2 linked regions of the Dinghuibacter silviterrae genome follow. The main gene of each other region encodes a partner of the protein of the gene in region 2 in a complex. Links are inferred from orthologs where the notes say so. Each region holds a gene or a part of one and is shown on either strand. Other genes may lie near its edges. The genes, in order: groL and metK.

What was found.
Region 1: the proteins of metK (region 2) and groL are in contact, whole or in part, in a cryo-EM structure (PDB 8P4O), measured with the Escherichia coli proteins. The link is inferred for Dinghuibacter silviterrae from one-to-one orthologs.

Annotation. Positions count from the first base shown.
Region 1 is NZ_SODV01000001.1:2,444,569-2,460,443, reverse strand. What follows is about bases 8,335-11,167. They hold groL (chaperonin GroEL), read right to left. Parts: upstream 10,655-11,167; coding sequence 9,014-10,654; downstream 8,335-9,013. Other genes in these bases: EDB95_RS10845 (co-chaperone GroES), read right to left, coding at 10,673-10,954; EDB95_RS10855 (hypothetical protein), read left to right, coding at 8,335-8,947. In the rest of the region: dnaE (DNA polymerase III subunit alpha), read left to right, coding at 1-894; trxA (thioredoxin), read left to right, coding at 967-1,287; EDB95_RS10890 (hypothetical protein), read left to right, coding at 1,514-2,524; ribose-5-phosphate isomerase RpiA, read right to left, coding at 2,598-3,290; EDB95_RS10880 (nucleoside permease), read right to left, coding at 3,287-4,531; aminofutalosine synthase MqnE, read left to right, coding at 4,584-5,759; EDB95_RS10870 (hypothetical protein), read left to right, coding at 5,765-6,151; EDB95_RS10865 (L-serine ammonia-lyase), read right to left, coding at 6,156-7,586; EDB95_RS10860 (hypothetical protein), read right to left, coding at 7,583-7,930; more of EDB95_RS10855, read left to right, coding at 8,012-8,334; EDB95_RS10840 (ABC transporter permease), read left to right, coding at 12,079-14,505; EDB95_RS10835 (hypothetical protein), read left to right, coding at 14,565-15,017; EDB95_RS10830 (hypothetical protein), read left to right, coding at 15,093-15,731; EDB95_RS10825 (cellulase family glycosylhydrolase), read right to left, coding at 15,808-15,875.
Region 2 is NZ_SODV01000001.1:3,733,982-3,749,880, forward strand. Bases 11,957-14,813 are described here. They hold metK (methionine adenosyltransferase), read right to left. Parts: upstream 14,084-14,813; coding sequence 12,830-14,083; downstream 11,957-12,829. Other genes in these bases: panB (3-methyl-2-oxobutanoate hydroxymethyltransferase), read right to left, coding at 11,962-12,777; EDB95_RS16125 (glycogen/starch synthase), read right to left, coding at 14,119-14,813. Also shown: EDB95_RS16065 (hypothetical protein), read left to right, coding at 240-683; EDB95_RS16080 (M13 family metallopeptidase), read left to right, coding at 2,532-4,547; EDB95_RS16085 (helix-turn-helix transcriptional regulator), read left to right, coding at 4,972-5,958; amaB (L-piperidine-6-carboxylate dehydrogenase), read right to left, coding at 6,476-7,999; EDB95_RS16095 (flavin monoamine oxidase family protein), read right to left, coding at 8,071-9,261; EDB95_RS16100 (LytR/AlgR family response regulator transcription factor), read right to left, coding at 9,267-9,962; EDB95_RS16105 (sensor histidine kinase), read right to left, coding at 9,959-11,050; EDB95_RS16110 (hypothetical protein), read right to left, coding at 11,047-11,871; more of EDB95_RS16125, read right to left, coding at 14,814-14,940; panC (pantoate--beta-alanine ligase), read left to right, coding at 15,003-15,899. UniProt on the Escherichia coli protein: Catalyzes the formation of S-adenosylmethionine (AdoMet) from methionine and ATP.

The sequences.
Region 1 (15,875 bases), 1.3 Mb from region 2 along the record:
GAATGCCTTGTAAAGGGCGGCGCGTTCGACTGTTTCCCCCAATTCCACAGAGCGCAATTCTTTTTCGTCGCCCCCGGCGAACAGCTCAACGGCCTCGAAAGGATCATCCGTTTCGGGAACCAATATCAGACCACCCAGACCTCCCAGGCCAATACCCTTTTCGGGGATATGAGCATGCCCGCCGTCCAGCCGCCAAAGCTGCCGGACAGCGAGCCCTGGACCCTGACCACGCTCCTGGAACACGAGAAGGAGGTGACCGGGATCTTCCTAAGCGGTCACCCACTGGATCACTTCCGCTTTGAGATGCAGCACTACGGCATCACGACCATCGCCGAGTACAACGAATTCAAGGAAGGCATCACCCTGCAGCCCAATCCGTTCCGGCCTTTCCGCCTGGCCGGCCTGGTCGCCGACGCCCAGCACCGGATCTCCAAAACCGGGAAGCAGTTTGGCATTTTCGGCGTGGAAGATTATACGGGGAAAATGGAGGTGCCGCTGTTCGGTGAGGACTACATCAAATTCAAGGACTACTTTACGCCCGGGACGGTTATTTACCTGACCGGCAATTTCAAGAACCGGTTCAACAAGGCCGACGACTATGAGTTCAAGTTGGGCGGCATCCTGCTCCTGGAGACCATCAAACGGACCATGACCCGGCAACTCCAGCTTGACATTCATCCCATGCTGCTGACCGAGGAGATCGTACTTTTCCTCGAAAAACAGATCGAAAAATACCCCGGGAAAACCGCCCTGCGCATCCAGCTCAAGGACGATAAAGCCCAGAGAAAGATCGGGTTACAGCGCATCGGCGCCGGCCTGGAAATGAATGACGAAATGACACAGTTTCTCTTGTCAAACCCTGACGTAGAAGTCAATGTCGTGACAACGGCATGACGGTCGGATGCCAATTTATCAACATATACCGATTGGTCGTATCTTTGCACCATACAAACAAACCTATACTATATGGCACAAGAATTCACAGACAGCAATTTTCAGGAAACCGTTTTGGGTTCCGATAAATTAACGGTGGTAGACTTTTGGGCAGAGTGGTGTGGACCCTGTCGTGCGATCGGGCCGGTCATCGAAGAACTCTCTAAAGACTATAACGGTAAAGTAAACGTGGGCAAGGTCAATGTGGACAACAACCCTCAGGTAAGCATGAACTATGGCATTACGTCCATCCCCGCCATCCTCTTTATCAAGGACGGTAAGGTCGTGGACAAGCTGGTGGGCGCACAGCCGAAAAGCAACTTCGTAAAGAAGATCGAAGCGCACCTGGCGTAATCAACACGCAGTTTTTTTGTAAACATAAAGGTTCAAGGCCGTCCTTTTTTCAGGGACGGCCTTTTCAAATTCAGTAATGAAGGTTACTGAAACTCAAATAGGTCGCATTTTCCCTCCGGAATCTGGCATCCGTATTTATACTGATTTCTTTGTGAAGAAATCATGTATTGACATAAACGGCCTGTTAAGTCAATAGATTTGAACTCCAAACATTAAACTTTAACTTATGAACCTGAAATCGTTCCTGTCCCCGGCGGCCGGCCTGGTCCTGCTGGGTTGTTTTTCTTTTGCCAGTTGCTCTAAAAAGGCGGAATCCACGACGCAGCCTCAATTACCGCCCTCCCCCAGTGCCTTCCCTGCGGGGACCAATCGTAGCGAGGTCTGGGACATCACCTTACCGGCCACGGCGACCAGTGGAGCCATGGAAGTAACCGAATGGGTTTCTTACCAATACGGGGAGATAAACCTCGGTGTCACGACCAGCGTAGACCCCGGCTATGTGATGGTCGGCGGCGGGGCACAGGTAAGAGATCCGAACAACACCCCCAACAACGTGGACGCCGTGTTGACCGCAGCCTACCCGGTCCCCGACGGGAACTTTGCCACTTACGCGGCTTCCGACAAGGACCATGGGGGGATCTTTTACAATTCCGACCTGTATGTCTATGTCATCGGGATCAAGCTGTTTAGCCAATCCGGCACCGTCATTCCCACGTCTTCCATTACAAACAACTTGGCTATTATATCCGGCACCTCGGGTTCGGCCGAGCACCCATTTATCACGCTACCGGTCACTTCCGGTTATACCCTCATATCTGGCGGCGCCCAGGACAACTATGGTACGGGGTATGGAAACCTGTTGACGGAGAACAACTATGACGACGGGGCCTCTTATGCGGGCGGCAAAGACCAAAAGGAGCCGGATCCTTGTACGATTACCGCTTACGCGCTGGAATGGAACAACCAACCTATTCCGGGCTATGGGAGTTTCCTGCTGACCTATCAAAACGGACAGGCTATTGTCAATCAACGCCTTATGAGTTTGTCTGTCGGCGCCCTGGGGGGCTGTGCCGTGGCGGGCGTAGGCGGCGTCTCCACCTATACCGGATACGGACGGCTTTTGTATGGTGTCTATTCCCCTGCTTATAATGTCGGGGAGTTCCAGAGCAAGGACCAGGACGTCAGTGACATTTCCGGCGCCCTTGGCGGGGTCGTAACTTCCATTGCGCCCAAATAGCGGTCTTGAACCTTTCTACATAAAAAGGGCGTCCCACCTTCCAGGGACGTCCTTTTTGTATTTTAACGGCGGGCTATTTTCGCAGCTCCTTGACCGTACCGTCGGCATAGCCCACCAACACCTCGGTGGCGAGCCCGATGAACAACCCGTGCTCCACGACACCCGGGATCTCGTGCAACGCATGACCCAGCGCCGGTGCGTCGGCAATCGCGCCGAAGTGGGCGTCGAGGATGTAGTTGCCGTGGTCGGTGATCCAGGGCTTGCCGTCGCGCTGACGGATCTCGCTGGAAGGGCAGCCCAGGGCGGCCACGCGGCGTTGAACCTGTTTCCAGCCAAAAGGGATGACCTCTATGGGGAGGGGAAATTTGCCGAGGCGGTTGACCAGCTTTTGTTCATCTGCAATGACGATCATCCGGTCCGAAGCGGCGGCGACCATCTTCTCCTGGAGGTGGGCGCCACCCCCACCCTTGATCAACTGGAAGGCAGGGTCGACTTCGTCCGCCCCGTCGATGGTGAGGGCCAGCCGGTCGACGTCGTTTAGGGTGGCCAGGGGGATGCCCTGGGCCTGGGCCAGCTCGACAGTCGCCCTGGAGGTGGGGACCGCGGTGATTTGGAAACCTTCGCGAACCTTGGCGCCCAGCGCCATGATCATCCAATACGCGGTGGAGCCCGTACCGATACCGATGGCGGTACCGTTTTGTATAAACGTGGCAGCGTACTCGCCCACCTTTTTCTTCATCTGGTCTTTATCGGAAAGTGCGGTCATACGTGTTTGGGATAGGCAGTTTCGGGGGTGTGCTTGTAACGGAATACTAGCGGGAACACGATGCCGAGGAGCAATGCGTAACCGGCAAAAGTGAACCAGATCGGGGACCAGTGACGGACGCCGGCCACGGTAAAGTGATCGATCACCCAGCCGCTGCCGTAGCCGCCGATATACGCCCCGATACCGTTGGTCATGATCATGAACAAGCCCTGGGCGCTGGCGCGGATGCGCATGTCGGCTTCGCGTTCGACGAACAGGGACCCGGAGATATTAAAGAAGTCGAAGGCCATGCCGTATACGATCATCGACAGGGCGAGCAGGGGGAAACCCGTGCCCGGATCTCCAAGTCCGAAAAGGCCGAACCGGAACACCCAGGCAAAGATGCTCAGGAGCATCACGCGCTTGATCCCAAAGCGTCTTAGGAAAAAGGGGATGGCCAGGATAAACAGGGTTTCCGACACCTGCGAAACAGACACGAGGATGTTGGGGTGCTTCACCGCGAATGAATCGGGGTACACCCCTTTGAAATCTTCCAGGAAAGTCGTCGCCCAGGCATTCGATATCTGTAACGCGGCACCAAGAAGAAGGGCGAACAGAAAAAACAGTGCCATCTTTTTGCGCCGGAACAATACGAAGGCGTCGAGTCCAAGCGCCGAAGACAGGGAGCGCTTCTCGCCCGTGCCTCCGGGCGGAGCGCAGGCGGGCAGGGTAAACGCGTATACACCGAGCACCGCAGCCGCCCCCGCGCTTAAGTAAAGCTGGGTCGACGTCACGGTCCAGTGGTTCAGGTCGACGATCCACATCGCCACGATAAAACCGATGGTCCCCCATACGCGGATGGGTGGAAAATCCCGGACGACGTTATAATCCCTTTTTTCCAACACATTATACGAGACCGTATTGTTCAACGCAATAGTCGGCATGTACACAAAGGAGTTGAAGAGCATGATCCAATACAACAGACCGTAGTCCGTGACGGTGGCCGCCCAAAACAACAACCCCGCACCCGCCAGGTGGCAAAGCCCAAGGACGCGTTCGGCATTGACCCAGCGGTCCGCCACAATTCCGAGAAGCCCGGGCATGAACATAGCCGCTATGCCCATCGTGGCGAAGATGGAGCCGATCTGGACGCCGGTAAAGTGAAGGTGAGTAGAGAGGTATGCCCCCAGGGAAGTCAGCCAGGAACCCCAGACAAAAAACTCCAGGAAATTCATGACCAACAGTCTAAACTTGATATTCACGCGGGGAAATGGTTTTAGATCGGAAGGTATAGAATAATCCGTAATTTTGACTATGCAAACATCGACGCAGGGACTCGAAACCCTTTTTGAGACGGTAGACGAAGCATTGCAATCCATTGGCAAAAAGATTCTTTCCGGCGGGCGGATCACCCCCGAAGAAGGGATCGCACTTTTTGAGCGGGCGCCACTGCCCTTTGTGGGCGCTCTCGCTAACCACGTCCGGGAAACCAGGCACGGCGACAAGACCTATTTCAACCGGAACTTCCATATCGAGCCCACCAACGTGTGTGTCTTCACCTGCGCGTTTTGTTCCTATTCCCGCCTTTATGCCCACCGGGAAGAAGGCTGGGAGCTGAGCATCGAACAGATGATGGACATCGTCCGGTCCTACGACGGCAAACCCGTGACCGAGGTACACATCGTGGGCGGCGTCCATCCGAAGATGAACCTGGCGTATTTTGCAGACCTCCTCCGCCAGATCAAAGCACACCGGCCCGACCTGCACCGCAAGGGTTTCACCGCGGTGGAGCTGGACTATATGTTCCGTAAAGCAAAGGTCAGCGTCGAAGAAGGCATGGCCCTGCTCAAGGAAGCAGGTCTCCAGTCCCTGCCCGGTGGCGGAGCAGAAATTTTCCACCCCGACGTCCGCGCCAAAATCTGCGCCGACAAGGTAGATGCCGAGGGCTGGCTCCACATCCATGAAACCGCGCACCGCCTGGGTATGCACACCAACGCCACCATGCTCTACGGACACATCGAAACGTATGCCCACCGGATCGACCACATGGAACGGCTGCGCCAGCTCCAGGACAAGACCGGCGGCTTTAACACCTTTATCCCGCTGAAGTTCCGCAACAAGGACAACGATATGTCGGACGTGGCCGAGGTCAGCGTGGTCGAAGACATGAAGATGTATGCCATCGCCCGGTTGTACCTGGATAATTTCCCCCATCTGAAAGCCTACTGGCCCATGCTCGGCAGGCAAAAGGCGCAGCTTACCTTGGCCTTCGGGGTCAACGACCTGGACGGCACCATCGACGACTCCACCAAGATCTATTCCATGGCCGGGGCCGAAGAACAAAAACCCGCCATGAGCACCGCGGAGCTCGTCGCCCTGATCAAACAAGCCGGCCGCGCCCCCGTGGAACGCGACACCGTGTACAATACCATTCATGACTACAGCGGGGTCGAGCTCGACACGCTCCTGGCGGACCCCACCCTGAACTAATGACCATGAAACGTCTTGCGATCGCACTGTTGGTGCTGGCGGCCTGTCACACCAAACCCAAAGGCCTTGGTTATCTCGAACAATACGCCGGCCAGGCACCGGGCGCTATTTGGGGAACGGAACCGCTGCACAGCCAGCTCAAGGACCTCTTAGGAGATCGCTACGATCCTTTTGTGAAGGACATGGCGGGTGCCGGAGCGCTCACCAAAGACAAATACCTTTATACCTACGCAACCATCGACAGCGGTTACGCCTATATCCTGATCGATACCCATACGGATAAGATCGCGGCGGCCATTTATACAAAGGCGGCTATCGAGAATTTCCAGTCGCCGGGGGAGGCGTTTGATGTGCCGGCTGTGCTCAAGAGCCAGCTGGACTCGCTGAAGTAGTTCGTTAGCACTCCGGCAGGCTCAACGGTATGTTCACCGCAAGCCCACCATCCGCCGTTTCCTTATACTTGGTATTCATATCCAGCGCGGTATCCCACATGGTCTTGACGACCGCGTCCAGGGAGACCTTGGCATAATCGGGTGCGCTTTGAAGGGCGAGCTGCGATGCGGTGATGGCCTTGATGGCCCCCATCGTGTTTCGCTCGATACAGGGGATCTGGACAAGCCCGGCGATGGGGTCGCAGGTCAGCCCCAGGTGGTGTTCCATGGCGATTTCCGCTGCCATCATCACCTGGCGCTGGGTGCCCCCCATGACCTCGGTCAGGCCCGCCGCCGCCATGGCGGAGGACACGCCGATCTCGGCCTGACAACCACCCATGGCCGCTGAAATGGTGGCGCCCTTTTTAAAAATGCTCCCCACTTCGGAGGCGGTGAGCAGAAAGGTCATGATCTTTTCGTCCCGGAACCCGTCGCAGAACGTCACGAAGTATTGAAGCACGGCCGGGATAACGCCCGCGGCCCCGTTGGTGGGCGCGGTGACCACGCGGCCGAAGCTGGCATTCTCCTCGTTGACTGCGAGCGCAAAACAGCTGACCCAGTCGAGGGTATATTGAAAGGAGGCGCCCCCCGCGCGGATCGCATTCAACCATTCCTCAAAACCGTTGTACGTACGTCCCTGGAGGAGTTGGCGGTTCAAACCCGACGCCCGCCGTTTTACCTGAAGGCCGCCGGGAAGGGAGCCCTGGGCATGACAGCCGCGGTATATGCATTCCCGCATCACCCTCCATATATTCAGCACGCCGGCCCGGGTTTCGGTCTCCGGCCGCCAGGTATTTTCATTTTCCATCACCACTTCGGAAATGCTCATCCCGGTCTTCATGCACCAGTGGAGCAGGTCCCCCGCGTGGTCGATGGGAAAAGGCAACTGGACGGTCGCGCTCCCCGCGGGTGTTTCCCCTTCCTGCTGGATAAAGCCCCCGCCAATGGAATAATAGGTTTCCGCCACGGGGTCAAACCCTTCCCCTTCCAGCAAAAACGTCAGTGCGTTGGGATGGTACGGCAGGGTTTCGGAAAACAGGAACACGACATCGGTGGCAGGGTCAAAGGGCACGGCGTGCTTCCCAAGCAGCCGCAAGGTCTTGTTTGCGTCAATGTTTTCTACGTAAGACCCGATGGCGGCGGTATCGAAGGTAACAGGGTCTTCCCCGCCCAAACCCAGCAATACGGCAATGTCCGTCCCATGGCCTTTACCCGTTTTGGCGAGCGAGCCGTACAGGAGAACGCGGACGCTGTGCGCTTTGGCGAGCAGGCCGCGGCGGTCCATGTCCATGGCAAAACGCTGGGCCGCCCTCCAGGGTCCCAGGGTATGGCTGCTCGACGGGCCAACCCCGATCTTGAACATGTCAAATACGGAAATCGATTCTCTTGCGTTCATTCGTTATCGTTATTTAACCCTGAGGGTTTTTGGGCGCCGGGCGCCCCGGCCCGGGCCGAAATTTCTTTGTATTGCTGTTCCTTCCGGTCCCACAGGTATTGCTGCCGGAAGATAGAATAGAAAAGCACCACGCAAAACACCCCGATGGCCACGACCAGCAACTCCTCCCCCGATACAAAGGGAAGCCATTTGTACCAGTCCCGGAACAGAAAACAAATAAAGATCGGCGCGCCAAAAATGATCCCTTGGGGTAAGCCGTGAAGGAGCCGGTAGGTGAAACGCCCCTCCTTTTCCCGGTTCACCTCCCAGTAATGTAAAAAGTCTTTTTCTTGCTGAGTGAGCATTCCCCAAGATTTCGGCAAAGATATTGATTACTGGAATTCGGCTTTTTTCCTGTAGGTTTGTTTATAAACACCACGTGCAGAATGAAAATTTCCGATTTGCTCAGCCAATATCTGTATCAGAACAAGGAACTGGTATTGGAAGGTTTTGGCGTATTTCACCTGGACCCCTCTGTAAATGTGCAAGACGCCAAGGAACCACAGCAGGTCTATCAGGGCATTACTTTTGACAACAACAATAAGCTCAAGTCGCCCCCCGAGCTCATCGATTTTCTCGTCCAGCATTCGGGCAAGATGAAGCCCCTGGCCATATCCGACCTGGAGGCCTTCCTGACCACCGGCAGGGAGCTCTTAAATCTCGGCAAGCCGCTGATTTTGAATGGCATAGGCACATTGACCGGGATCCGCCAGACAAACCTGGAATTTACCCCCGGGCCCTTTATTCCCGTTCGCCTCGAAAGGGAAGGACAGTTCAAGGAACGCGTGGCCACCAGCGAAGAGGAGCTGTTCCATGCCGAAGACGTCCCGGGTGCGCCGGGATCCTCCACAAACGGCCGCCGCCTCATGCTCATCATCGCCGGCGTTCTTGTCCTCCTGCTGGCCGGCTGGGGGCTTTACCATATCGCCTTCCAGCATAAAGCCGGGACCGGCACCGATACTACCGGTCAGATACAACCGGTGGAGGGGGAGGCGCCCGCCGCCCACAAGGATACAACAACCACTTCGGATACTACGGCAAAGGCGCCGGTAACGGCCCCGGCCGCTGCGCCGGTGGCGCCTGCGGTCAACGGTCCCGTCACCTTCCGGGTGCTGATACGTACCTACTCCGAGGCGGGAAGAGCGCACCGCCGCCTGGACTCCCTGATTAAATGGGGGCATAAAGTCGTCCTGGAGTCCAGGGACTCCACCCATTTTGCCATCCTGATGCCGTTTACGCTTCCCCTTTCGGATACCACCCGGGTCAGGGATTCCCTGGCGGACTTTTTTGGAAGTAGGGTGCGGATCGTTCCGGCGCACTAAAGAAATGCATAAAAGAAAAAGGCCATCCTCGCGGACGGCCTTTTTTCTTTTGTATAGCGGAGGATATTAATAATCCATACCCATTCCACCACCCGGCATACCACCATGGGGAGCGGCAGCACCTTTGGGTTCGGGTTTGTCGGCGATAACGGCCTCGGTGGTCAGGAGCATACCGGCAATGGAAGCGGCATTCTCCAGGGCTACGCGGGTTACCTTCGTCGGGTCGATGATACCGGCGGAGAGCATCTTCTCGAAGGTCTCGGTCCGGGCGTTGAAACCAAAGTCACCCTTGTTCTCTTTCACCTTCTGGACGACGATGGAACCGTCGATACCGGCGTTGGCGGCAATCTGGCGCAGGGGCTCTTCCAGGGCGCGACGGACGATCTTGATACCGGTAGTTTCGTCGTTGTTCTCGCCTTCGAGTTTTTCGAGGGCTTCGATGGCGCGGATGAACGCGGTCCCACCGCCCGGTACGATGCCTTCTTCGATGGCAGCGCGGGTAGCGTGGAGGGCGTCGTCAACGCGGTCCTTCTTTTCCTTCATTTCCACTTCGGTAACGGCGCCTACATTGAGGACGGCAACGCCGCCGCTCAGCTTGGCCAGGCGTTCCTGGAGCTTTTCCTTATCGTAATCGGAGGTGGTTACCTCGATCTGGGCCTTGATCTGACCGACGCGGGCTTCGATGTCTTTCTTTTTACCGCTGCCGCCGACGATGGTCGTGTTGTCCTTGTCGATGACCACGCGTTCTGCACGGCCGAGATAGCTCAGGTCGGCGTTTTCCAGCTTGTAGCCTTGTTCTTCGCTGACAACGGTGCCGGCGGTGAGGATGGCGATGTCCTGGAGCATTTCCTTACGACGGTCGCCAAAACCGGGGGCTTTTACAGCGGCTACCTTCAGGGTACCACGCAGTTTGTTGACCACCAGGGTAGCGAGGGCTTCGCCTTCCAGGTCTTCGGAGATGATCAGGAGGGGAGCACCTTGTTGGGCGACTTTTTCGAGGATGTGCAGGATGTCCTTCATGGCGCTGATCTTCTTGTCGTAGATCAGGATATAAGGACGTTCCAGTTCCGCTTCCATCTTTTCGCTGTTGGTCACGAAATAAGCGGAGCTATAACCACGGTCGAATTGCATCCCTTCGACGACTTCGACAGTCGTGTCGGTGCCGCGGGCTTCTTCTACAGTGATGACGCCGTCCTTGCCTACTTTTTCAAAAGCTTCGGCAATGAGCTTACCGATGACTTCGTCGCTGTTGGCGGAGATGGCAGCCACCTGTTGGATCTTGGCGCTGTCGGTACCAACTTTCTCAGATTGTTTTTCGAGGTGTTTTACCACTTTGGCAACGGCCTTGTCGATACCGCGCTTCAGGTCCATCGGGTTGGCCCCTGCGGCGACGTTTTTCAGCCCTTCGCTGATGATGGCGTGCCCGAGCACCGTAGCCGTGGTCGTACCGTCACCGGCGATGTCGGCGGTCTTGGAGGCCACTTCCTTCAGCATCTGGGCGCCCATGTTTTCGATGGCGTCTTCCAGTTCGATTTCTTTGGCCACGGTAACACCGTCCTTGGTCACGGAGGGAGCGCCGAATTTCTTTTCGATAACCACGTTACGTCCTTTGGGACCCAGGGTGACTTTCACGGCGTTAGCCAGTGTATCGACGCCCTTTTTCATACGATTGCGGGCTTCAATGTCGAAGAATATTTGTTTTGCCATATTAGGTTTAATTAATGATTAGATGATAGCCAGGATGTCGCTCTCCCTCATGATCAGGTAGTCGTGGCCTTCGATCGAGATCTCGGTGCCTGCGTATTTGCCATAGAGAACAGTGTCGCCCGACTTCACGCTCATGGGCTCGTCCTTCTTACCAGGACCGGCGGCGATGACGGTGCCACGCTGGGGTTTTTCTTTTGCAGTGTCGGGGATAATGATGCCGCCTGCCGTCTTTTCTTCCGCGGGAGCCGGCTGTACGATCACCCTGTCATGCAAAGGGGTTACGCTTAAATTCTTAGCCATGGTGTATTTTATTTTGAGTTTTAAAGATTTGGTACGATCTGGCCACGAATGTCGTGCCATTGTCATCCGGATGTCCGGTATCGGTCAATTTTGCACGGATCCCCTCACCCCGGTCTGTCTTTGGTCTCCGTGTCAGGTTCCCCGGTCCGCAAAGATGGGCTAAAATGTCATTTTTTCAGGTGGTCGTTTGCGATTTCTGCCGGTTTTCGCACACGTTTGCGTTGAAGTTTTTCAAATTAAAAACGCTTTAATTTAGATATATTCAAATAAACATTCCCTTTTTGAATATTTTGAAAAAATAGAGCAAATAGGTGTAAAAAATACGGTTAACTGAAACCAATGTTAAAAGAAACTCGTAATATTATAACGGGTTGTTAATTCACCCTCCAAAACCTTACCTAATGAAACAAAAGTGTTATTCTCCCGTTGCAGCCTCGACTGCATGCCTCAAAGGCCACATTCCTCCAAATCTTTCTTATAATTATATATATGCTTTCATAAACCCATGAAAGTACATCCATCTGTATCCTAGGGCAAAACTTAATCCGTACCCCAGTCTGATCCGTATCCTGTAAAACCGAAGTGCTCGTTTTTTATCCGTATCCCAAAGAAATCCAGATCCAAGTATCCAAAACCCATTGAAAACCAGTATCCAAGTATCCGTTTTAAGCCAAGTTATCCAGTATCGTCTCTTGAAAACCCTTTATCCGAACATCCTTAGAAAACATTGAGTCCAAACATCCGTGAAAACCAAGGTTCCAGATCCTGAAAAACCCGCATCCATGTATCCCTAGAAAGCCGAATGGGTTAGCTACCCGCCCATAGTCCATCCAACAACGCACCTATTTTTTTTACATAAGTAGTATTTTGCCCTAAAGAATTGGCCCGGCCTTTTGGTCGGGCCTTTGTGTTGTTGCGCCGGAGGCTCCCCGTAGGAAATTTGTCGCCTCCGGCGCAACAACCTCTTATGCGTCGCGGCGAAGGGAGGCAAAGCCCCCCTTCGCAATCCCCCTTTGCGGACACCGTCCGTATCGAAACCGGACGAACCCACGGCGCCGCCATGGCGCAAGATATTGATATGCAACTTCTTGCAGAAGTGGCACAGCCTTGGAAGCGCTTGCCCTATGATCCGAAACTATCTAAAGGTCGCCTTGCGCAACCTGATGAGGAATAAAGTTTTCTCGACCATCAACGTCCTGGGGCTGTCGGTGGGGCTGACCGTGTGCACCCTTCTTTCCCTGTACATCTGGCATGAAACCCACTACGACGACTACCACCCGGACATCGATCGGCTGTACCAGGTGGGAACGATCGAGCACGTCCAGGGTAAGAAGATCCGTTTTCAGGGTTGTCCGAATACGCTCGCGGCGGCCTTCAAAGGGGTTTTTCCGGAGGTGGAGGCCACGGCGAGGATATGCCCGCTGTTGCTGGACGACCATACGCTGATGCAGAACGGTACGAGTTCCTTTTATGAAGACAAGGGTTTTGCGGCGGACTCCGGTTTTTTCCAACTCTTCAAATACGATTTCGTGGAGGGCAACCCGGCCACGGCCGTGAGCGGCCCCTACTCCATCGTCCTGTCCAAGGACATTGCCGACAAGCTGTTCGGTGGCGGTCCCGCGCTGAACAAGGTGATCCATATCTCCAGCGCGTTTGATGGGGACCACGATTATACCATTACGGGGGTCTTCCGGCCCATAAACAAACCTTCTCACATCGACGCCCGTTTTTTCGTCTCGATGTATGGCGGTGGGATCGGCGACCTTATCCGGACATGGAAAAAGACGACGTCCAATTACTTCTTCGTGACCTATGTACGGCTCAGGCCCTGGGCCAGTCCTGCACAGATCGAACCCGGGCTGAAGGCTTTCGTGGATATGTATGAAGGGAACGACCTGAAAGCGGCGGGCTATACCCGGGATCATTTTCTGATCAAAGTCCGGGACATACACCTCCACGCCAATATGGACTATGGGGACGTGACACCGGGGGGCAGCATCACTTACCTGTATATCCTTGGCTCCATCGCCTTGTTCACGCTGCTGATTGCCTGTATCAACTTTATGAACCTGTCCACGGCGCGCTCAACCAGGCGGTCCGCCGAAGTCGGGGTCCGGAAAACCCTGGGCGCGCGACAATCCACCCTTGTCCGGCAGTTCCTGGGCGAGTCCCTTCTGATGGCGCTGCTGGCTTATGTTGTTTCCATACTGCTCGTCTGGATGCTGCTACCGGGTTTTAACCTTCTGGCCGGTAAACACATCACCCTTACGGGGGCCCAATTGTTCGTGTTGGGCGCCGCTTCCCTGGTACTTGCTGGGCTGACCGGGCTTCTGGCGGGCAGCTATCCGGCGCTTTACCTTTCTTCTTTCAAACCCGTAAAGGTCCTGAAGGGTAAGTCGGCCAATTCCCTGGCGGTAGCCTCGGTGCGAAAAGGCCTGGTCGTCTTCCAATTCGGCATCGCGATCATCCTGATCGTGGCAGTGGCGATCATCGTGCGGCAGATGCAGTACCTCCGCAACGCAGACCTTGGGTTTACAAAAGACCAGCAGCTCATCATCCCGCTGCAGAGCGAAGGCGCCTGGAAATTGTATACGCCTTTGAAAGCCGAGTTGCAAAAGCAGGCCGGTGTCGAATCGGTAGGGGCCTCCTTTCTTTACCCGGGACACGTCGGTTGGTCGGGTACCTATTACGCCGACGGGCAACCTAGTACGGACAACCATCCCTTCCTGACCAACTATATCGACTTCGATTTTATGCGGACGCTGGGGTTGCAAACAGTAGCCGGGCATGCCTTTACCGATCAGTTCCCCTCGGACAGCGTGGATGGGGTCGTGATCAACGAGACGGGCGCCCGGGCGCTCGGGTACACGCCCGCTACCTGTATCGGTAAGGGTTTTCACAACGCCAACAGCAAGGAGATACTGCGGATCGTGGGTGTTATGAAGGATTTTCATTTCGAAGACCTGCACGTGCCGATCATGAGCGTCGCATTTTTTGTTAACAGCGCGCCCCGGTACAATTATATCATCGCCCATGTCAACGCGTCCAACATGGGTTCCGTGATCGCGGCGGCGAAAGCCTTCTGGCGCACATCGGACCCCAACGAACCCTTTGAATATTCCTTCCTCGACGGCGAATTTCAAAAACACTATGAAGAAGACAACCGCCTGGCGGCCCTGGTGGGGTACGCAACGGGTATTGCCATCTTCATCTCCTGCCTGGGGCTTTTTGGCCTGGCGGCTTTTAGCGCCGAACAACGCACCAAGGAAATCGGGATCCGGAAAGTCCTTGGCGCCAACGTCGCGGGAATCGTCGGTTTGCTCTCGGCCGATTTCATGAAGCTGGTGCTTCTGGCCGTGGTACTGGGTTCTCCTGTCGGCTGGTGGGCGACCCACCGCTGGCTCCAGGACTTCGCGTACCGGACAACCATCCCCTGGACGATCTTTGCCCTCACTACGGGCGCGGCCCTGTTGATTGCCTTTGCCACGATCAGCGTGCAGGCCTTTCGGGCGGCGATGGCGAGGCCGGTGGATTCCTTGCGGAATGAATAGACAATTTACAAGCTAACAGTCATTAGGCAATTCGCAAGAATTTGTTATTTTCGCGGGCTATGCTGGAATTGCCGCCATATGTCTTCCGTGGAACAACTAAAAATTGGCCTGGGAATCCAAGTGCTATTGAGGGGCCGTTCACATATACTTCAGTAAATCCGATTAAAGCACTTTGGTTCGCTCTTGAGTGTTATAAAAAAAACCCGGATGCGGCTGTCATATACCTGGCTAGACGTGAAAATTTAATCGATCTTGATATCCATTCAAATAACTATTTAAGCAAGGTGGAGGAAGAAATTAAGTTTACGATTACACCGGAAAAATTTTATACCCGTTGTGACGGGCATATTCATTGCCGTGATTTTCAATTTGTTGCAAACTCTTCAGGGTATAGTGTCTACAATATTGTCCGAATAGATAACCTAACTAGACTTTGCTATGAGACGGGAAAGCTCTCAAAAAAGGAAATTGAAAGGTTGGTTCAAGCTATTCGACCATTTCTAAAAAAATGAGTAATTTGTAGCTAGGTATTCTTATTAGCTATTGATTATATCCTATAGGTTTATTATAAGACGTGAATTTTCCAAATGCTTAAAGAGGGTGTCATAGTGTTAACGATTCAAGGAAGAGTGAAGAGCAAAGTCATCAAGAAAGTGACTAAGGATTATTTATTGGAGGAAAATCAAGGATGGTTCTTCATAGATTATGTAGTTAAAGAAGTTCCACTAAGTACAAAATTTGACGTTATACTAGAGGGCGAGAGCAAACGATTAATTTCAGGGCCAGGACTTTTTACTTGTAAAGTGATAACGTGTTTAGATCAAGATGGATATAGATTCAAGTCAATCCCAGAAGGATATAAGACTATTTGCAAATTGGAATTTAATCCAATTATACCCACTGTTGTCAAGAAATCTCCTTTATTAGATCATTGGGATTATAATCCCAAAGCTATTTCAATAGCAAATTCTTACGATATTGAACTAGGCATATCTGATTTTTTAATGGATGATATTTATAAAATTCTTTTCCCACAGATAAAAAGGACGCTCACTGAAAAAAACTTTGAGCATCAAATCTCAAAAAGTGATTTTATCAACATACTCCAAAAATCATATAAAACACACTTTAATAGTGCTATCACTATCTTAGAGAACCTGATATTATTGGGAAAAGTAACTCAAAAAGAAGATAACGAGCTTGAGCTCGCCGATGTTGAAGGATAATTTCTTTTACAATTTTAATTGGTATTACATCAAAAAAAGACGAATGGATTCTGAGCCCATTCGTCTTTTTTGATTTTTACTCAATCGCAATATAGCTAAAATTAAATCCTCCCGCTCGCGCCAATATACGCAAGTGATGCACTC
Region 2 (15,899 bases):
CAACATTCCCCCTTTGCTCCCTAATTACTCCCCAATAGCTCCCAATACCCTCCAGCATGATAATATGTCGCCCCAGACCGCGCTACTACTTGTCCAATATAGAGGCATCTGGGAAATACAGGGCTTACCTTATAAATTCAAGATGCTACGCATCCCTCGACGGTAGGATATTTCACACGATTTTCCCTGGTTGCAGGGTATCCATATTTCTCTCCGAACTCCCGACAGCACTGAGTTTTATGAAAAAACCTCATTGCTTTACATTGCCTTTTGCGTCAAGAACAGGGAATTTTGAGCATTTTTCGCCCTTTATAGGGATTTTACGCCCTAAATGGGAAAGTGCGTTTTTGGGCCGTCGTAGGTTCGTGAAACGAACCTATATCTATTTTGTTATGAGTACCCTTCCTTTGAAAACGGCGGATGACTGCATTGCTTTTGGCCGGGCGGCCAATCCCAGTAAAGAACCTTTGACCGTCGAACAGCTAAAGGCTTATCCTGGTTGCGAACACTATAATGACGGGACAGCCGCCACGATTGTACAGACCATAGAGCAGCTTGCACGTATTCTATTCGAGTACATCCCCGAACCGTTAGGTTACAGTGATCCACCGCCGAAATCTATATCTATCGATGATGCCGCGATTGTTAAGCCCTTACATTCCGTTACAAGAAAGGCCTCCTAAACAGTGCTAACATAATGAGAACTCCACCTCTGTAAAAAGTATAGCACTTTGATCTAGCCCAAAAATGAAGTACCATGTCTACCTCCATTGATCTATTCCAACCCTGGTCAAAACGTCAAAAACTGAACTACAAAAAGGTTGTCCAGGGCAAAGTCTGCGTAGTGTACACCCGCGTATCCTCCAAGGAGCAATTTGAGACCAATCTTAGCCTGGATTGGCAGAAGAAAGCCATCGATGAATTTGCCACCCGCAACGAGTTCGCTATTGCCGGATACTTTGGAGGTACCTATGAAAGCGCCAGCTCGGACGGCCGGAAGGAATTTTTAAGGATGATGGACTTTATTAAGAAAAACAAGGACCGGGTGACGCACGTCCTGGTATACCTTTTGGACCGGTTCAGCCGCACAGGAGACGGCGCCATGCGGCTGGCGAAGGAACTCCGGAATAAATACGGGGTGACGATCATCGCCGTTACCCAGCCCATAGACACCAGCAACCCGGGTGGCGTCTTTCAGCAAAACATGCAATTCCTGTTCAGCGAATACGACAACCAGTTACGAAGACAGAGAACAATAGCCGGTCTTAGGGAGAAGCTGGAAAGGGGGATATGGTGCATCAAGCACCCAATGGGCTATTCAGTAATAAAGGACGGAAAGGATCGCCGCTTGGTCGTCAACGAGACCGGCAGGAATTTGAGAAAGGCGTTTGAATGGAAATCCCAGGGGATGAAAAACGACGAAATACTGTCAAGGCTAAAGGCGATGGGGGTGAACCTATACCGGCAAAAACTCAGCATGATCTTTTCCAACCCTTTCTACTGTGGGATCATCGCCCACAAGCTGCTCAACGGGCGGTTGGTAGAGGGTACCCACGAGAAGTTAGTAACCCAGGAGCTATTCCTGCGTATCCATGACATCCGGGCGGAAGCGGGTGGTAAATATGGGGTATCCCACAAGAAGGAGAACAGAGAATATCCGCTAAAGCTCTTTATGAAATGCGACATCTGTGGATCGGGGTACACTGGGTATGTGGTCAGGAAGAAATACAAGACCTCCGGCAAAGAGGATGAGTTCCATTATTACAAATGCCGGACACGAGGATGCAACTGCAATCAAAACACCCAGGAGGTAAACGAGGCATTTGTCCGCTTCCTGTCCCAATATGCCATCCAACCGCAGTTCATAGGCCCGCTCCTGGCGCAAATGAACCATGCGTTCGACAAACACTATGCAGCAGCCATCCAAGAACAAAAGATCCTCAAAGACAAATTGACAGAAATCGACAAGAAGATCGACCACCTAGAAGAAGACTACTATGTAGAGCGGAAGGTCCCGACAGAAACCTACGACCGTCTTCAGACTAAACTGGCCGATGAAAAGAAACAAATCCTGGAATCTTTGACCAAAACCGACGTGGAAGGTTCTAACCTAAAAGAATACTATGAAACAGCTATTCAATTCTCCGAGAAACTCGCTGCGGTATGGGCTTCCAGCGAAGTGTCCGTAAAGGAGCAAATCCAAAAAATGATCTTCCCCGAAGGAGTACGCTATAACCGCGAAAAAGGAGAGTTTCTAACCGACAAGGTCAACGAGGTCTTCGCCCAAATTGCAAGCCTGAACAATACTCCAGGCGGCGATAAAGAAAAACAGGAGGCCATCAATGACCTCCTGTCCTGTTCTGTCGGGATGACTGGATTCGAACCAGCGGCCTCTTCGTCCCGAACGAAGCGCGCTACCGGGCTGCGCTACATCCCGTAAAAGAGGTGCAAAAATAGGGTTTAAGAAACCATTTATCAAAAAAAAGCGCAAAACCGGCCAATATTTTTACTTTTAATTAAAATCTTTTTAGATGTATAAGTACGCGATTATACTGGGCCTATGCGCCGCGGCGGCTTGTAAAGAACAAGGAAAGCCGGACATCCTGGCGGTGAACATGGATACGACGGTGAGGCCGGGGGATGACTTCTTTCATTATGCAAACGGGGGGTGGATAAAGGGGAACCCGATTCCGGGGGATCAGAGTGCGTGGGGGATTGGGAACCTGGTGGATGAGGAATTGTATATCAGGAAGCGGACGATCAATGAGCAGGCGGTGAAGGACCGGGCGAATGGGGGGATCACGGCGAAGATCGCGGATTTTTGGGAGAGCGGGATGGACTCGGCAAAGGCGGATCAGGAGGGGATCAACCCGATAAAACCGGAGCTGGATGAGATCGATGGGATAAAAACGACAAAGGACCTGGTGAAGGTCATGGCGGATCTTCACTGCAAGGGGGTGAATGTGGGTTTTGACGAAGGGGTGTCGCAGGATTCGAAGAACAGCGACGTGGAAGCCTATAACCTGAATCAGGGGGGGCTGGGGTTGCCGGACCGGGACTATTATTTCAATACGGATAAGCGGACGACGACAATCCGGGAGGCGTATACGCCGCATATACAAAAAATGCTGCAGCTGGCGGGGTATGATTCGGTAAGGGCGGAGAAGAGCAGCAGGGCGATCATGACGCTGGAGATGACGCTGGCGAGGAATAGCCGCAAGCTGGAGGACCTGAGGGATCCGTATAGGAACTATAATAAGTACTCGGTGGAGGCGCTGGGGACGCTGACGCCGTCGATCGACTGGCGTGGGTGGCTGAAGGCCATCGGGATCAACCACCTGGATTCGGCGATCGTGGGTCAGCCGGAGTTTTACAGGACGTTGGAAAATGAACTCACAAAAGAGTCGCTGGATACGTGGAAGGATTACCTGCGTTGGAGCCTGATCAACGGGTATGCGTCTTTGCTGAGCGCGCCTTTTGCGGAGGCGAATTTTGACTTTTATGGGAAGCTGATGTATGGGTTGGAGCGGATGAAGCCGCGGTGGAAGCGGGTGCTGGATGTGGAAGAAGGCGCGATGGGGGAGGCCTTGGGGCAGCTTTTTGCGAAGGAATATTTTAACGATAAGGCGAAACAACGGTATTCGGACTTGGTGGAGGCGATCCGGACGGCGTATAAACACCGGATCGAAAAGTTGACGTGGATGAGCGATTCGACAAAACAAAAGGCGTTGGATAAACTGTCCAAAATAAAAAAGAAGGTGGGGTACCCGGACAAGTGGAAGGATTTCTCGGCGATGGATATCAAGGCGCAGCCGTTTGCCCGGAACGTCATGGCGTCGAGGCAGTGGTGGAATCAATATGAAATCAACAAGCTGGGCAAACCGGTGGACAGGGATGAGTGGGGGATGACGCCGCAAACATATAATGCGTATTATAACCCGAGCAATAACGAGATCGTATTGCCGGCGGGAATCTTTACAGTGCCGGGGATGAGGGATGAGGAGCTGGACGATGCCTTGGTCTATGGATACGCAGGGGCGTCGACGATCGGTCACGAGATTACACACGGGTTTGACGACGAGGGGCGGCAGTTTGACGCGCAGGGGAACCTGAAGTCGTGGTGGTCGCCGGAGGACAGTATCCAGTTTACAAAACGGGCGGATGTGATGGTCCGGCAGTTTAACGGGTATGTTCCGGTGGATACAATGCATATCAACGGTAAGGCAACGCTGGGCGAAAATATCGCGGACCTGGGCGGTGTTTTGCTGGGTTGGGATGCGTTCCAGCAAACGGAGCAATACAAGAAAGGGGAGAAGATCGGAGGGTTGACGCCCCAGCAGCGGTATTTCCTGGGGTATGCCCTGGGATGGCTGGAGCACGAGAAGAAGGAGCTGCTGGCGCGGCAGTTGCTGACGGATGTGCACTCGCCGGCGCAGTTCCGGGTCAACGGGCCGTTTGCCGATGTGGATGCATTTTATGAGGTATTTGGCGTAAAGCCGGGGGATAAAATGTATCTGCCTGACACGGCCAGGGTTAAAATATGGTAATTGTTAAAGGAAAAATAAAGGCCGCCCCGCAAGGGCGGCTTTTTTTTTGCAGCCTATGCTTTGGGGTGAAATACCTAAGTGTAAATACTGAGCCTTTGTCATGGAAAAGAAAGGGGGTAGGGCAAAATCAGGTGCTTAATTGGTTTAGCATGGTGTATACAGATGGGGAATCGGTGGAAATACGTAGTAGAATAACCGGAGGGTGTCAAGGGAAATTGATATAAAATATGGAGTTCTTACTAATCGGTTTTTAAAATTTTAGGGATGTCATAATTTGAATAATTGAATTACTTTGTTACTTTAGTCGTCCTGACTTCTCAATAAAAAATGCGCTCATGAAATACACCACTTGCTAAAGGCTACTTGAATCCATGAAATGAAATAACGAATCATTCATTCATACTTAGCGAAACAGGGACAACAAATGGATTTGAGCATCACCGCCAGTGACGGTAGTACATTGGTCTTCGAACCGGGAGTGCCGCCCTCCCTTCAGAACTATGTACTTCCAGGGGTACCATCGGTTTCGGCCACAGCGCCGTTTGGAAAAATGATTTTCCATGAATTGAAGGGAGGCGGCTTTACCATCGTGTACAGCCATTATATATGTGACCGGAACGTCACCTTGGAGGCGAAGCTGGATGTTCCTGTATTGGAATTTCAGCTGGCCTGCAAAAACAACATCCGCTTCTTCCGGGCGGGGCTGGGGGAGGTGTTGATGTTGGAGAAGCAATTCAACTTATTTTACACCCCTACGTGGGAAACGCGTTGCGACCTGCAGGAGAATAGCGAGTACACCACCCTGGTGATTACTTTTGAGCCGTCCTACCTGGAAAAGCTCGCGCCCCATTTCCCCTTTTTGGATCTTTTCCTTCAGTCTGCCCAGGACGGTACGCCGGCCTTGTTGAGCGACGTATACAACTATGCCAATATCCAGATGATGGGGATCACGCACGATATCCTCTATGGGGACTTTTCGGAACAGGTGAAGCACCTTTACGTGGAGGCTAAAGTAATCGAGTTGCTGATACAGGCGTTGGATAAAGTGGGGCACTTTCACACGAATACGGCGGCGCGCATCGTACTTCGGCCGTATGACATCGAAAGAATCAAGGAGGCCGCGGAGCTGCTGATCCAAAATATGGACAACCCGCTGACCATCGTGGAACTCGCGCACCGTGTGGGTTTGAATGATTATAAGTTGAAGAAGGGGTTCAAGCAGGTGTATGGGACGACGATCTTCAATTATTTCATGAGCGCACGCATGGAGCGCGCCAAATCGCTTTTGGAGGATACGAATATACCTATCATGGATATAGCGTATATGACGGGATACCGGAACATCAGCAATTTCATTACGGCGTTCCGGAAGAACTTCGGAGGCTCACCGGGTTCATTGAGGAAACGATAATCATCCGATTTGAGCAGTTTTTTATCCCTTAAAGAAAGGCCTGCCGCTTCGACGAGCGCTAACTTTGTATCATCAACTAAGGCAAAAGTGGGTAATGATATCTATCGGCGTTTTTTTGTTTTGTGATTTCAGCAACATGACCGCTGGTAACGTTCCAGCGGTCGTGTGCTGAAACAACCGCTCCACCTTTCTTCGCTCTATATATATTCTGCTATCGCCCTGGGTGCCGGCAGCTAAAGTGTGTCGACCGGGCGCAAAGTACACATGGAAGACCTTGCAACCGGGCGATAGCAGAATTCCTTTCTCTTCTTATGCAACGGCTATCAGACATGAGATCCGTACCCTCCTCTTTGCCACCCTCCGCATCATGCATCCTTGCATGTCTTCATATACCTTTGCAATCATCATCGACGGGTGTCCGGTGAACGGGCATCCGTTTTTTTTTGCGGCGGCGCCGCACCGTGGCGGGCATAAGCCGCTCGACGTGACCTCGTGAAGGGCGCCTGGCGGCGGCAGCCTAAATATCGAACTTGATCCCCTGCGCGAGCGGTAGTTGGGTGTCGTAGTTGATCGTATTCGTCTGTCTCCGCATATACGCCTTCCAGGCATCACTCCCGGACTCCCGGCCGCCGCCGGTTTCCTTTTCCCCGCCAAATGCACCGCCGATCTCGGCCCCGGAGGTCCCTATATTGACGTTGGCGATGCCGCAGTCGCTGCCCGCGGCGGAGAGGAAGCGTTCGGCTTCGCGGAGGTTGAGGGTCATGATGGAAGACGATAGCCCCTGGGGTACGTCATTTTGGAAGGCGATGGCTTCTTCGAGGGTTTTGAAACGTATGAGGTATAATATAGGGGCAAAAGTTTCGTGTTGCACGATGTCGAAGTCGTTGCGGGCTTCGGCGATACAAGGTTTGACGTAGCAGCCGCTCTCGTAACCCGGACCGGAGAGCACACCGCCTTCGACGGCGAAAGAGCCTCCCGCGGCGCGGACGGCATCCAAAGCGGACAAATAGTTGGTCACGGCATCCTTATCAATTAACGGCCCGACGTGGTTAGCCGGGTCGAGGGGGTCGCCGATGTGCAAGTGGGCATAGGCGTTGCGCAAGCGGGAAAGCACGGCGTCGTAGACGTTTTCGTGGACGATCAGCCGCCGGGTCGTGGTGCATCGCTGCCCCGCGGTTCCTACGGCGCCGAAGACCGCGGCGCGGATGGCTATATCGAGGTCGGCGTTTTCCGTGATGATGATGGCGTTGTTGCCTCCGAGTTCGAGCAAAGAACGGCCCAGCCTGGTGGCAACGGTGGTTCCTACCGCTTTACCCATACGGGTGGAACCGGTGGCGGACACGAGGGGGATCCGGGTATCGGCGGCGAGCCACTGGCCGACGTCGAGGCCGCCGTTTACGAGGACGCTGACGCCTTCGGGGACGCCCATTTCCTTAAAAACCCCGGCGGCGATGTGCTGGCAGGCGATCGCGCTGAGGGGCGTTTTTTCGGAGGGTTTCCAGACACAAACGTCGCCACAGACCCAGGCGATCATGGCGTTCCAGCTCCAAACGGCGACGGGGAAATTAAAGGCGGAGATGATCCCGACGATTCCGAGGGGGTGCCACTGTTCATACATCCGGTGCGCGGCGCGTTCGCTGTGCATGGTGAGCCCGTGAAGCTGGCGGCTCATACCGACGGCGAGGTCGCAGATGTCGATCATTTCCTGGACCTCTCCCCATCCTTCCTGGAGGCTTTTGCCCATCTCGTAAGAAACGAGTTTGCCGAGGTCGTCCTTATGGGCACGCAGGGACTCACCGATGCGGCGGACGACCTCGCCCCGGCGGGGTGCGGGCCAGTTCCGCCAGACCGCGAATGCCTGGCGAGCCTGGGCGATGGCCTGGTCGTAGGTTTCCCGGTCAGCGGCACCGGTGGTGGCGATCAGCTTACCGTCTACAGGAGAGTATGAAGAGAGGCGCGCGCCGGCGCCCTCAAACCACTTCGTACCGGTGGACACACCAGGGTTGTGGGGCTGGATAGAAAGGTGTTTTAGGAATTCCATAGGCCGCAATGTACGAAATAAACGCGCGCCGCGGGAGCGCCTAACCCGCGCTGCAGGAGCGCGTGCAGCGTCTATCCCCGCGCCTTCCCCGCAAAAACTGCGGCGATTTTTTCCGCCGCCGCCAGCCCGCTGCAAAGCGCGGCCTCCACCGTTCCGGGCGTATCATCCCCGTCATACAGCCCCTCGCCGGCAAAGAACACGGTGTCTGACACCGGTGTATTGAGCAGGGCGCGATGGGGCGACTCGCCCACACGAGGGTAGGAATAGGCGCCCAAAGAAAACGGATCCAACTGCCAGTCATCCACGCGGGATGCACGCAGCGGAGGCAGGGCTCCAAATATTCCTGAAAGTGATTGAAGCGACAGCCCGACGACGTCCACACCGGGGTGCGACCCCCGCCACCAACCCGTGAGCAAGGGTGTATCGAACGGTGCCTGGGTCCACCAGGTGGGCACCGGTTGGTCGCTAAGGATAAAACCGGCGCCAGGAACGGCATCTTTCCAAAACGGGCGCTCGAATTCGAGGAGGATCTTCGTGACGGTACCATACCCGAGCGCGCGCGAAGCGGCTAAGTAAGCGGGCAGGGCGGGGGAGAAGTCAATAGCGCCCGCCTGGAGCACCCCCAGTGGAACGGTCACCAATACGGCGTCGCCGGAGAAGCCTCCGGCAGACACCTGCCCTTGCGACCAGGAAATGGACCCCACGGGGATTCCGGTATGGATAGACGGCACCGAAGCCGCGAGAAACCCGATGAGCGCCCCATACCCCCCGCGAATGCGGTGCTGCGCACCCTCCTCCCGGCTCCACTCCCGCGCCAGCGCCAACGTACTCACGAAGCGGATGTCCGCCAGGTCATACCCCTCGGCAAAGCCGCGGACAGCATTGTACGTGGCGGCGTCGGAGGCGAAGTGCCTGTCCAGGAAATCAACAAGCGGCATGTCAGAGGAAAGCGAAAGCATCGCCCCGAGCACCCGCTCCCAATCAAACATATCAGACGAAACCCACCGCCCTGAGGACGATCGCACCATACGCCCCCCCGCGGGCACCATAGGAATCCCCGCCGAGCGAAGCAATGAGCGTGTCAGCGGCAGGTCGCCGTGTACAAACTCCGCCCCGTGCTCCACGGGGAAGGAGAAACCTTCTGAAACGGTGCATATACGGCCCCCGATGCGGTCCCGGGCTTCAAGGACCCGGACGGGGATACCTAAAGTAGTGAGGTGTCGCGCCGCCATGAGCCCTGAGGCCCCGGCGCCTATGATCAAAACCATTAGAATTTTCCGTTGAGTAAAGCAAAAAAGGCGTCGCTATAGCTGGCGCCGATGGGTACTTCCTTGTCGCCGACCTTGACCTTGGCGCGGCTCACGACTTCGAGCTTGCTGAGGGGGACGATGTAAGAACGATGGATGCGGACAAACTCCTTTTCGGGGAGCTTGGCCTGGATGGCCTTTAGGGTCATCAGCGTGATGAGCGTTTTTTCGGGGAGGTAAATCTTTATAAAGTCGTCGAGGGCTTCGATGAGGAGGACGTCGCTGAGCTTGACCTTGACCTGCTGGTAGTCTGACTTGACAAAGATGGAGGCGTTGGCGATGTCCCGGGTCTGGACGAACTCCAGGTATTCCTTGGCCTTGTAGACGGCCTTTAGGAAGCGTTCGTATTCAATGGGCTTGACGAGGTAGTCGACGGCGTCTACGTTAAAGCCGTCGACGGCGTATTCGCTGTAGGCGGTGGTAAAGATCACCGCGGGGTTGTATTGCTGGATCTGGCCCGCAAGCTGGATGCCGCTGACGTCGGGCATTTGTATGTCGAGGAAGATGAGCTCTGGTTTTTCCTGGCGGATAAAATTCAGGGCTTCGTCGGGGTCGGTAAACGTCCCTTTGAGCTCCAGGAAATAAATCTTTTGTACGTACTTTTTGAGGACTTCCAGGGCCAGCGGCTCGTCGTCTATCGCAATGCAGGAGATCATCCGCAAGTGATTTTTAAGGTGACCACAAAGAGGGACGGGGTGTCCCGGATCGTGAGTTCATGCCGGTCGGGGTAGAGGAGCGCCAGCCGCCTGCGGGCGTTGTTGATCCCGATACCGGTATTCTCCATGGCGCCCATGGTGTTGACGGCGTGTTTGGTGTTCTCTACCCATAAGGTAACGATATTTTCCCTGATCTGGATGTCGATCTTGATGGAGCTTTTTTCGCGGGCGCTAACGCCGTATTTGAAAGCGTTTTCGATAAAAGGGATCATGAGGAGGGGCGCGATCCGGAGGAGTTGCCCGTCACCGGATACCTGGTATTTCAGGTCTACCTTGTCGCTGAGCCGGAACTGCTGGAGCTCGATATAGCGTTGCAGGAATTCGAGGTCCTTTTGGAGGGGCACCAGTTCGTGGTCGGCCTCCTGGAGGATATACCGCATGATCTGCGAGAGCTTCATCACCGCGTCGGCCGTGTGTACGGAGTCGGTGATGGCCATCGCATAAATGTTGTTCAGCGTATTGAAAAGGAAGTGCGGGTTGATCTGAGATTTGAGCAGCGAGAGCTCGGTCCGCAGGGTTTCCTTTTCCGCCTTTTCCTTCTGTCGTTCGGCGGCAAACCATTGCTGAAGGATCTTCGAGCCGGAGCTGATCACCAGGACAAGCAGGAAAAGCGCCGCCGATCCTAAGTAGGGGAAGATGCGGAAACGGCGCCGCGGCGGACCTCCGGGTGGCATCCCGGGTGGGGGAGCGGGGTGGTGGTGCGTGATGAAGTTGACGAAGACATACTCGGGCACGTATAGATAGATGGCCAGCAGCCCGATCACGATCAGTGCGTAGAGCAGGATGCGTTTGTTGGCCAGGAACCGCGGGATGAGCACGAATGCGTTCAGGTAATAGAACATGACCAGGAACGCATTGGTAAAGACCTGGTTGAAGATGTAATAGGGATTGTTTTTCAGCGCCAGTTCATTCGGCGTCTTGAGGTTGCCGTTCATGAGGAGGTAAAGCAGGACGGTAAATGCGGACCAGGCCGCCACGTGTAGGACGATGTTTAAAATGATCCGGCCTGATACCCACTCTTTTTTCATTGCTTTGCCAACATACATTTTATCCAGGCGCGCTGTGGTTTAAACAACTGCTCGTTCTGGAGTGAATAAGGATTCGTGGACAACCGTCCGCCTCTGCCTACGTTGATCCGCGCCCCCGTCATGTTGGCGCCGGGCTGTCCGATCTCCGAGGCGATCGGTGCATTCGGGTCTTCCGACCGGGGGATACCGTCGATGTACAACCCGATGGACAACGGCCGGGTAAAGGCCGTGGGCGGGACCGGATCTCCGTAGAGGCTTTTCAACGGTATTTTGATCTCGTAGATCAGGATGTCTTCGGCGTCGAGGGTAAAACCGATGGTGAGCATGTCCTGGCTGCCCATCGCATTCAATCCGTTGCCGGACGCCCAGCCAAAGGTCTCATACTGGTTTTCCTGGAGCCGGATAAACTGGTGGTATTTTTCAGCTTCCACCCTGCTGTCCCCTTTGCTCGTTGCCGCGATCGCCTGGAGGGCGTTCCCGTCAACCGGCATGGGGAACTGGATGCCCGTGGCCTCCCTGCGGCTCCCGGTGGTATCCAGATAGACCTTCAACCCCATGCGGAAGATCTTGTCCTCCAGGCTGGGGTTGGTGGACGTCAGACAGAGATAAAGGTTGGCACTGTCGTTGGCCAGTGCGTACCGCATCGTGGTCCCGGGGTCAAGGGAAAAAGGAATCCCTTTCCAATCGCTGGCCTTCCCGTCCATGACGAGGTTGGGAGGCGCTATGGGCAAGGCGTGCTCATTCTGTGTCATGACGTGGGACGGGGAACAGGCGGAGGCCAGGCAAATGCCAAAAGCCGCGGTTAACATCTTAATCTTCATTATCCGTAACACGATGTGCTTGCAAGGTAAGCCTACCAGCAAGCGGGTTAAAAAATTCTAGATGAATGTAGGGGTTATATCGGTGAAAACTCAGTACTGTTCGGACTCGTTGGGGAAATCACCCGAGCGGACGTCTTTGATGTACTGCTTCACGGCGCCATTCACCACCGCATAGAGGTCTGCGTATCTGCGTAAAAACCTGGGATTGAACTCGTTATTGATCCCGAGCATGTCGTGCATGACCAGGACCTGGCCGTCGCAACCGCCGCCGGCCCCGATCGAGATCGTGGGGATGCGGAGGGATTGGCTGACCTCTGTCGCCAGTTGGGCGGGGATTTTTTCCAGGACCAAGGCAAAACACCCGGCTTCCTCCAGGAGCAGCGCGTCCCGGCGCAACTTTTCGGCTTCCGCCTCCTCCTGGGCCCGGACGTTATAGGTCCCGAACTTGTAGATGGACTGGGGTGTCAGTCCCAGGTGACCCATGACAGGGACACCGGCCGTGAGGATGCGTTTGACGGATTCCAGGATCTCTTCCCCGCCTTCCAGTTTGATCCCATGGGCGCCGGTCTCCTTCATGATGCGGATGGTGGACTGGAGCGCCTCCTTCGAGTTGCCCTGGTAGTGACCAAAGGGCAGGTCTACCAGGACCAGGCTCCGCTTTGCGCCGCGAACCACGCTGGCCGCGTGATAGATCATCTGGTCCAGGGTGATGGGAAGGGTCGTTTCGTGCCCGGCCATGACGTTGGAGGCCGAATCGCCCACCAGCAGGACGTCTATCCCCGCCTCGTCGAGGAGACGGGCAAAAGAATAATCGTAGGCGGTAAGCATGGCGATCTTCTCGCCCTTCTGCTTCATGCGCTGAAGGGTATGCGTGGTGATGCGTTTGACTTCGGTGTGAATGGACATAAGTGTGGTCCTCCTGTAAAAAGGAAGCCCCCGTTTTTGCGGGGGCTTTTATTTATTTCAGGCCGAAGGCCTTTTTTATCTCTTTGACCATGTCGAGCTTTTCCCAGGTGAAGAGCTCCACCTTGACTTTCTTTTCCTTCCCATCAGACCCCTTAAAGCCCTTGGTGACCGTCTCGTTCTTCCGGCCCATGTGCCCGTAGGCGGCGGTTTCGGAATAGATCGGGCTGCGCAGCTTGAGCCGGGTTTCGATGGCGTAGGGACGCATGTCGAACAGCGTTTCGACCTGTTTGGCGATCTTGCCGTCGGTCAGGTCCACCTTGGCCGTGCCAAAGGTATTGACATAGATCCCCATGGGCTGGGCCACGCCGATGGCGTAGGAGACCTGTACCAGGACTTCGGAAGCGACACCGGCGGCGACCAGGTTCTTGGCAATGTGCCGGCAGGCGTACGCCGCGGAGCGGTCGACCTTGGAAGGATCCTTGCCGCTGAACGCGCCGCCCCCGTGGGCACCACGGCCCCCGTAGGTATCGACGATGATCTTACGGCCGGTCAGCCCCGTGTCCCCGTGCGGGCCGCCGATAACGAACTTGCCGGTGGGGTTGATGTGGTACTTCACCTTGTTGTTGAACAGGTGCTTGTACTCGGGGTATTGGGCCTGAACCCGCGGGATCAGGATGTTGATCACGTCCCTTTTGATCTTGGCCTGCATCTTCTCGTCCGTGTCGAACTCGTCGTGCTGGGTGGAGATGACGATGGCGTCTATGCGTACGGGTTTGTTATCGTCGGAATATTCGATCGTTACCTGGGACTTGGCGTCCGGGCGCAGGTATTTGATTTGTTTGTTCTCGCGGCGAAGGGCTGCCAGCTCAATGAGCAGCTTGTGGGCGAGGTCCAGCGGCAGCGGCATAAAGTCCTTGGTTTCGCTGGACGCGTAACCGAACATCATCCCCTGGTCGCCCGCGCCTTGTTCTTCCTTGTCCTTTTTGTCGACGCCCCGGTTGATGTCCGCGGATTGTTCGTGGATAGCGGAAATGATCCCACACGAGTTGGCCTCGAACATGTACTCGCTTTTCGTGTACCCGATCCTGGCGATCACGTCACGGGCGATTTTTTGTACGTCCAGGTAGGTCTTGGATTTGACCTCCCCTGCAAGCACCACCTGCCCCGTGGTCACCAGCGTTTCGCATGCTACTTTGGAATCAGGGTCCCAGGCTAAGAAATTATCGATCAGCGCATCGGAAATTTGATCGGCCACTTTATCCGGGTGACCTTCACTCACGGATTCACTGGTGAATAAATAAGGCATAGTAAGTGATAATTATTTTTTGCAAAAGTAGGGGATTAACCATTAGAGAGTTCATGATAAAGCTGGAGATAGTCCGTCAGGTCCTCCTGGTGGTTGACGTCGAAAGGCAGCACCTTTTTGCCCTTGACCTTCCCAAACTCTTCCAGGAGCTTTTTGTCTACCTTTTCCGCCCCAAAAGTCACGGCGTCCGCGTAGGTCGCGCCGCCCCGGAAAAGGGCCGTATTATTGGCCTCCTTGTAGGGGTCCAGGTCCTTTTCCTTGATATTGGTATGGATGATCGCCTTTTTGACCAGGTCCGGTCCCAGGCTTTCCTGGAAGGTGTTCTGGCCGATGGTAAAGACCACTTTGGTGTGGTTGAACACGGGTTCCTTTTTGTACGCCGTCTTCAGGTAAAGGGGAATCAGACCCGTCATCCAGCCGGCGCAATGGATGATGTCCGGGGGCCAGCCGAATTTCTTGACCGTTTCCAGGGCCCCCTTGCAAAAAAAGATCGTCCTGAGATCGTTGTCCTCGTACCACTTGTCCGATTCGTCGCAAAGAACCCCTTTACGCTTGAAAAAGTCTTCATTGTCCAGGAAATACACCTGCAGACGGGCGTTGGGTAAGGAGGCTACCTTGATCTGGAGCGGGTAGTCGTCATTGTCGACCGAAACATTAATCCCTGAAAGCCGGACTACTTCGTGGAGGCGGTGCCTCCTTTCATTGATCATGCCGAAACGGGGCATGATGCAGCGCACTTCGAAACCGTTATCATTTGCTTTGATAGCCAACTGATTGATGACCGCGGAGAACTCCGTTTCCTCCAAATAAGGAGACATTTCGTTGGCTATGAATAAAATCCGTTTCTTTGCTGGCATTTAGGTTAAGTTAAGGAATTGTTACCTGACAAAATGAGTGCAAAGGTAGTTATTTTTTGATTATGGTCATTTGCAAGACGGTTGCCGATCTGCGCGCCTATCTCTCCAGCCGCCCCCGGGGGCCCCGCTTAGGCTTTATCCCAACGATGGGCGCCCTCCACGACGGACACGCCTCCCTGATCCGGGAAGCCAAGGCCGGCGGACGTTTCACCGTGTGTAGCGTCTTTGTCAACCCCACCCAGTTCAACGACCCCGCCGACTTCCAGAAATACCCGAAGACGATCGAAAGCGATATCCTGTTGTTGGAACAGGCGGGTGTGGACGTGCTCTTCCTGCCGTCCGTTTCCGAAATTTATCCCACCGGTGTAGTTTTAACGAAACACTATGATTTGGGGTACCTGGAAACCGTGCTCGAAGGGGCCTATCGCCCGGGGCACTTCCAGGGGGTTTGCCAGGTGGTGGAACGGCTGCTCCGCATTGTCCAGCCGGATGATTTGTACATGGGGCAGAAGGATTACCAGCAATGTATGGTCATACGGCGGTTGATCGAGCTGGAGCAGCTTCCTGTCGTTTTGGTCGTCTGTCCGATTCGACGCGAAGCGGACGGGCTCGCCATGAGCAGCCGCAATTTGCGGCTTGATGCGGTGCACCGGGAGGGGGCGACGGCCATCTATGAGGCGCTCGAAATGATCCGGCGCCGGGTCTCGGAGGTGCTCGCCGCACCGTTGGGCAGCGCGCCCGCGCGGCGCGGCAGCGGCGCTGCGCCGGAGGCCGCGGCTGCGCCGCTCGCGCCCATTACGGCCGAGGCCCGCGCCTCCCTGGAAGCCAAGGGCTTCCGCGTGGACTACGTAGAAATCGCTGACGGCACTACGCTTCAACTGCTGGAAAGCTGGGACGGGCGCGCCCCCGCTGTCGCCCTCATCGCCGCTTTTTGGGGTGAGGTCCGTCTCATCGACAAC